DNA from 3 places in the Bradyrhizobium sp. B039 genome. Region 1 is predicted to be linked to each of the others. Evidence: predicted binding sites of a transcription regulator. Region 1 holds the regulator's gene; each other region holds the start of a gene.
What was found. Region 1 encodes PhoB, which activates phosphate uptake and scavenging genes when phosphate is short. Its sites were predicted from a motif close to TGTCATNNANCTGTCAT; they were not measured.
Positions count from the first base shown of each region.

Region 2: a site for PhoB is predicted at 1,266-1,282, ahead of phnF (phosphonate metabolism transcriptional regulator PhnF). Genes of this name have one in related genera too.
Region 3: a site for PhoB is predicted at 1,439-1,455, ahead of AAFG50_RS08505 (DUF465 domain-containing protein). Genes of this name have one in related genera too.

Region 1 covers NZ_CP152416.1:8,464,573-8,466,832, forward strand. The annotation lists gene AAFG50_RS39970 (GcrA family cell cycle regulator) at 1-130, shown strand, start outside; gene phoB (phosphate regulon transcriptional regulator PhoB) at 364-1,071, opposite strand; gene phoU (phosphate signaling complex protein PhoU) at 1,094-1,810, opposite strand; gene pstB (phosphate ABC transporter ATP-binding protein PstB) at 1,822-2,260, opposite strand, start outside.
Region 2 covers NZ_CP152416.1:8,332,240-8,334,499, reverse strand. The annotation lists gene AAFG50_RS39335 (GFA family protein) at 27-449, shown strand; gene phnF (phosphonate metabolism transcriptional regulator PhnF) at 500-1,231, opposite strand; gene phnG (phosphonate C-P lyase system protein PhnG) at 1,339-1,803, shown strand; gene phnH (phosphonate C-P lyase system protein PhnH) at 1,808-2,260, shown strand, end outside.
Region 3 covers NZ_CP152416.1:1,797,863-1,800,122, reverse strand. The annotation lists gene AAFG50_RS08510 (NAD(P)/FAD-dependent oxidoreductase) at 1-949, shown strand, start outside; gene AAFG50_RS08505 (DUF465 domain-containing protein) at 1,172-1,354, opposite strand; gene AAFG50_RS08500 (DUF465 domain-containing protein) at 1,683-1,889, shown strand; gene AAFG50_RS08495 (hypothetical protein) at 2,031-2,243, shown strand.

The sequences.
Region 1 (2,260 bases):
CTCGAGCCCGGATTTCTTCTTCTGCGGCGGCAGGGCGCTGTCGGGCCTGCCCTACTGCGCGCAGCACTCGCGCGTGGCATATCAGCCCGCCGCGGATCGCCGGCGCGCACCGGCGAAGCCCTCGCGGTGAGTTTGTCGCTCTAGCTGATTGCAAAGACGGCGCCGTCACGCGATGACGGATCGACACACTCCGATGTCGTCCCGGCGAAGGCCGGGACCCATAACCACCAGCAGATGTGGTTACGGGGACACGGAGTTACCCTTGTCGCGCAAACAATTGCGCCCTGGGGTTATGGGTCCCGGCCTTCGCCGGGACGACACCGATATCGTGGCGACAGCTCGCCAAACCAACTCGCCCCTAGCTTACGTCTGCTCCGCCTTCGCAAAGCGATCATCCAGCGCGTAGCCGGCGCCGCGGACGGTGCGGATGGGATCCTGCTCGCGGCCGAGATTGAGCAGCTTGCGCAGGCGGCCGATGTGGACGTCGACGGTGCGCTCGTCGATGTAGATGTCGCGGCCCCAGACGCTGTCGAGCAGCTGCTCGCGCGAGAACACGCGGCCGGGATGCTCCAGGAAGAACTCCAAGAGGCGATATTCGGTCGGGCCGAGGTCGATCGGCCGGCCCGAGCGCGCGACGCGGCGCTTGTCGCGATCGAGCTCGATGTCGCCATAGGCCAGCACCGTGGCGAGCCGCTCCGGGCTTGCGCGCCGCAGCAGGCCCTTCACGCGTGCCAAGAGCTCCGGCACCGAGAACGGCTTGACGATGTAGTCGTCGGCGCCGGTCGCAAGACCCCGCACCCGCTCGCTCTCCTCGCCGCGCGCGGTGAGCATGATGATCGGGAGCTGCTTGGTCTCGGGCCGGGTCCGCAGCCGGCGGCACAGCTCGATGCCCGACAGGCCCGGCAGCATCCAGTCGAGTACGATCAGATCGGGGATGTGTTCCTTGAGGCGGGTGTCGGCGTCGTCGCCGCGCATCACCGTCTCCACATCATAGCCGTCGCCTTCGAGGTTGTAGCGGAGAAGCTCGGTGAGAGCTTCCTCGTCCTCAACCACCATAATGCGTGCGCCCATGGTGTCGTCGCTCCTTAAGTCTTCAGGTATTCGGGACCGTCGTGGCGAAGGTCGTCATGTCGCCCTTCGGTCGCTTGTCGGTGATCGCCTGGCCCTCGATCATGTAGAACACGGTCTCGGCGATGTTGGTGGCGTGGTCGCCGATCCGCTCGATGTTCTTGGCGCAGAACATCAGATGGATGCAGAACGAGATGTTGCGCGGATCCTCCATCATGTAGGTGAGGAGCTCGCGGAACAGCGAGGTGCAGATGGCGTCGACTTCCTCGTCGCCCTTCCACACCGCCATCGCCGCCGGCAGATCATGCGCGGCATAGGCGTCCAGCACCGACTTGACCTGCTGCTGCACGAGGTCGGTCATGTGCTCGAGGCCGCGGAACAGCTTGAGCGGATGGAAATCCGTCTCCAGCGCCGCGACGCGCTTGCCCATGTTCTTGGCAAGGTCGCCGATGCGCTCGAGATCGGTCGCAACGCGCATGGCGCCGACGATCTCGCGCAGATCGACCGCCATCGGCTGGCGGCGGGCGATGGTGAGCACGGCGCGCTCCTCGATGCGCTTCTGCAGCGCGTCGAGCTCGGTGTCGGTGGCGACGACGCGCTGGCCGAGCGCGACGTCTCGGCGGATCAGCGCGTCGACGGAATCGACGATCATGCGCTCGGCGATCCCGCCCATCTCGGCGACGAGCCGGGTGAGCTCCTGGAGGTCGGTGTCGAAGGCCTTTGCGGTATGTTCAGAACCCATGTCCCGTCTCCTCAGCCGAACCGGCCGGTGATGTAATCCTGCGTGCGCCGGTCGCTCGGCGACGTGAAGATCTTGCTGGTGTCGTCGAACTCGATCAGCTCGCCGAGATACATGAACGCGGTCTTGTCGGAGACGCGCGCCGCCTGCTGCATGTTGTGGGTGACGATCGCGATCGTGTAGTTCTCGGACAGTTCCTGGATCAGCTCCTCGACCTTGGCGGTCGAGATCGGGTCGAGCGCCGAGCAGGGCTCGTCGAACAGGATCACCTCGGGCCGCACCGCGACGGTGCGGGCGATGCAGAGGCGCTGCTGCTGGCCGCCGGAGAGCGACAGGCCGGAGGCGTTGAGCTTGTCCTTGACCTCGTTCCACAGCGCGCCGCCGCGCAGCGCCTTCTCGACGCGGTCGTCCATCTCGGACTTCGAGATCTTCTCGTAGAGGCGGATGCCGAAG
Region 2 (2,260 bases), 130 kb from region 1:
CAACCTTCATCAACGGAGACGACCCAATGAAACATGTCGGACACTGCTTCTGCGGCGCGGTTACGGTCGAGGTCACGGGTGCGCCGGAGGCGATGGGCTATTGCCATTGCGGCTCCTGCCGGTCCTGGTCCGGCGGGCCGGTGAACGCCTTCAGCCTGTGGAAGCCTGACGCGGTGCGCATCACCGAGGGCGCGCAGCACGTCGAGACCTTCGCCAAGACGCCGCTCAGCCAGCGCAAATATTGCAGGAAGTGCGGCGGCCATCTCATGACCAATCACCCGCCGCTCGGTTTGACCGACGTCTTCACCGCCACCATCCCCACCCTGGCGTTCACGCCCGGCGTCCACGTCAACTACGCCGAGACGGTGCTGCCGATGCGCGACGGCCTGCCCAAGCTGAAGGACTTCCCCGCCGAGTTCGGCGGCAGCGGCGAGATGATGCAGGAGTAGCAGGCGCTGCTCTTCCTCCTCCTCTTGCGGGGGGAAGAGCGAGCTGCATCTCAGCCGTTCTCCACCAGAAACTCCACCCGCTCGGCGGCAAAGCGCGAATGCTTCGTCACCAGCGGCTTGCCGTCGAGACCGTGGTCGGTGGCATCGACCACGAGGATCGGCCGTCCCAGCGGCAGATCGAGCCGTGCAGCGTCGGTCGCGTCGACGATGCCGGCGGTGATCCGGGTCGCGCCGCGGCGATAGTCGCGGACGCCGAAGTGTTCGAGCAGTTTCGTCATCGAGCGCGTTGCCGCAAACACGCTGCCCGCGCCCGGAAACAACTCCGCCGACAGCCACGTCGTGGAGACGCAGATCGGGGTGCGGTCGGCGAGGCGTATCGCCTCGATCCGCACCAGCGGGGCGCCGACCTTCAGGCCCAGTTCGCGCGCCAGCTCGCGCGTCGCGACGTCGTCGGACGCCTCGATCAACTGCCCGCGCGGCTCACGGCCGCCGGCGCCGACGATCTCCGAGAAGCGCGTGCGCGAGCGCAGCGGATAGGCGATGCGCTGCGCCTCGACATAGGTGCCGCTGCCACGTTCGGCGCGCACCAGGCCGCGCTCGGCAAGGGCTGCCAGCGCCCGCCGCACGGTGTGGCGATTCACGCGATAGGTCTCGGCGATCTCCATCTCGCCCGGCAGCTTGTCGCCGGCGGCGAAGCGGCCGTCGGCGATGCCGCGCTCGATGCCGTCGGCAACGAGGCGCCATAGCGCGACGCCCGTGGAGGCGGTGTCCTGCATGCTCATATCGCCGGTCAGCCTAGCCCGAAAATCACACGCTTGTCACGAAACAGTCATGGCGCTTCCGTATGAAGTTGTCTACTATCATAGACAACTTGAGTTCGGCAAGTTCGGTGGGTCGGGTGACGCAGCACAACAATCAGCAAGCCCAGCGCAAGGCCGCGATGGCCGTGCTGGCGCACGCGGAGGCGGGCGAGATCGCCGCTCGCCTCCGCGCTTTCGCCCTCCCGGCCCATCAGGATCTGCGCGCGCCGGAAAACGGCCTCGTCATGCTGCGCGGCCGGGTCGGCGGCGACGGCGCCCCGTTCAACCTCGGCGAAGCCACGGTGTCGCGTGCCGCGGTGCGGCTCGCGAGCGGCGAGGTCGGCTTCGGCTACACGCTCGGACGCGACGGTGAGAAGGCGCGGCTGATCGCGCTGTGCGATGCGCTGGTGCAGTCGCGGGATTTTTCCGCATCGGTCGAGCGGGACGTTATCGCACCGTTGCGCGAGCAGCTTACGATCCGGCGCAAGCAGGCGGCGGCCGAGACCGCCGCGACGAAGGTTGATTTCTACACCATGGTGCGCGGTGAGGGGTGAGATCATGACCACGATTGCGGAACTGCCGCCGGGGTTCGCCGACAAGGTGCTGTCGGCGCAATCGACCTTTCGCTCGGTCATGGACGCGATGGCGCGGCCGGGTTCGGTCCAGCGCATCGTGCCGATGGCGGGCACACCCGGGCCGATGATGCGCGGCGCCGCCGCGATCGCGCTGACGCTGTTCGATCACGACACGCCGCTCTGGCTCGATGCGCGGATGTCGGAAAGCTCGGACGTCGTGAAATGGCTCAAGTTCCACACCGGCGCGCCGGTCATTCAGGATTCCTCGATCGCGAGCTTTGCCCTGATCAGCGATGGCGCCTTGCTTCCGGCGCTCGAGCGCTTCGCGCTTGGCACCAGCGAATACCCGGACCGATCGACCACGTTGATCCTCCAGGTCGATAGCCTTGACGCGGGGCGGAGCTTCGAGCTGCGCGGCCCCGGCATCGACGGCGTC
Region 3 (2,260 bases), 2.3 Mb from region 1:
CGGCATCTACTACCGCGCCGGAAGCTGGATGGCGCGCATGTGCGTCAACGGCAAGCACGCGCTCTACCGCTACTGCGGCGAGCGCGGCATCCCGCACAAGAATTGCGGCAAGCTGATCGTCGCGACCAATGCGAAGGAAACCGAGAAGCTGCAATCGATCAAGGCGCACGCCGAGGCCAATGGCGTGCTCGACATGCAGTTGCTCACGGGCGAGGCCGCACGCGCGCTGGAGCCGGCGCTCGCCTGCGACGCCGCGCTGCTCTCGCCCTCGACCGGCATCATCGACAGCCACGCCTACATGCTCTCGCTGCGCGGCGAGGCCGAGGAAGCCGGCGCGGCCTTCGCGTTTCACACCCCGCTGATCCGTGCCAAGGCGGCCGCCGGCGTGATCGAGGTCGAGGCCGGCGGCGCGGCACCGATGGCGCTGCAATGCAGCCTCCTCGTCAACGCTGCGGGCCTCGCGGCGACAACGGTGGCGCGCAATATCGACGGCATGCCGCTGGACCGGATTCCGCCGGCCTATCTCGCCAAGGGAAATTACTTCAGCTGCAACGCCAAGGCGCCGTTCTCGCACCTGATCTATCCGGTGCCCGAGCCCGGCGGCCTCGGCGTGCATCTGACGCTGGACATGGCGGGGCAGGCGCGTTTCGGCCCTGACGTCGAGTGGATCGAGACGATCAACTACGAGGTCGATCCGTCACGCGCCGAGCGCTTCTATCCGGCGATCCGGAGATACTGGCCGACGCTGCCTGACGGCGCGTTGATGCCGAGCTATTCGGGCATCCGCCCGAAGATCGTGCCGCCGGCGGTCGCCACGCAGGATTTCCTGATGCAGGGTCCGCGCGATCACGGCGTGGCAGGCCTGATCAACCTGTTCGGCATCGAATCGCCGGGACTGACGTCCTCGCTCGCGATCGCCGATCACGTCGCCGAGCTCGCAAATATCTGAAGCGTCTTCAAGCGAAGCGGATACCACTTCGCGCAAAGAAGAAAACGCGTCCAAACAAGAAGCCGGAGCTATTTCCGTTCCGATTCCGTCGGAACGGAAATAGCTCTGGACGCCGCGCAAATGTCCTTGCGCGGCTTCGCATCTTCCAACAGGGATGAGCGCAACAGCACTCACCCCTGCCTGAAGGGGTACGATCAAACTCGACGCTGAATACGGGGTTTACTAGTGAAGCGTGTCGCCAGTGTGCTTCAGACGCTCGATCTGGTCCTTGACCATCAACTTCCGGCGCTTCAACTCAACAATTTGCAGGTCGTCTGTTGAAAGGTGCACGAGAGCTTCGTGCAATTCGTTTTCGAGAGTTTTATGCTTCCGTTCCAATTCAACCAGATGTGCCTGAATTGTCATTCGAAACCTCCTCGGTAGGGGTGACCTTGGATTCGATCCGGACGACGAAGTGTACATCACCGATTCGTTCTGTCGATGGATATCCGTCGTCGCCTTGTCATTTTTGAAAATTCATATGTAACGAAGCGTGAGTAAGGAACCGCGCTGGGAAAAATCCATGATATCAATGCGCTTGCGCAGCGCCGCAGCGAACCGTCGAAATATCTTGCGAGAGATCGGTGAGCGACGGCCCGAGATCGCTTGCGGTCACGGCGCGCAAGGACGATAATTTCCACAGGGCATCCACAGCCTTAATCTCACGACTATCGGTTTTTCGGCCACCGCAGACATGACCCATGAAGACGAGAGCGAACTCGAAGCCGAGCTCGCCCGGTTGCAGCAGGAACACCGAGATCTCGACGCGGCGATCGATGCACTGCATCAATCGCCTGCCCCCGACCTATTGCGGTTACAGCGGCTGAAGAAGCGCAAGCTGTTGTTGCGCGACCGCATCGCCTTCATCGAAGACCAGATCACGCCCGACATCATCGCCTGATCCCCAGCGGGCTTTTCGCGGCGGGGCGAGCCGGGTGAATCCTCTTGACTCCAAAAGAACAAAATAGGAACATTCAGGCACCAAACGCCCCCAGGAAACGCCCCAGAGAAACGCCCAAGGAACCTAGCAAGGACAACGCAGATGTCGGCAACCGCCCTTTTGGACAACAGCCATTATGAACAGGCCTGCGATCAGGCGATCGCGATGTGCGACGGCAATCTGCGCAGCACCATCAAGGCGCTGATCATGGCCAACGAATATCTGGAGGCGGAGCTCGAGGAATTGCAGGCGGCGATTTCAGCCGGCTGCATTCCGGAGACCTCTCGCAGCAAGGCGCGGAGCAGCGCCGCCTGATGTTGATGATCGGAGCA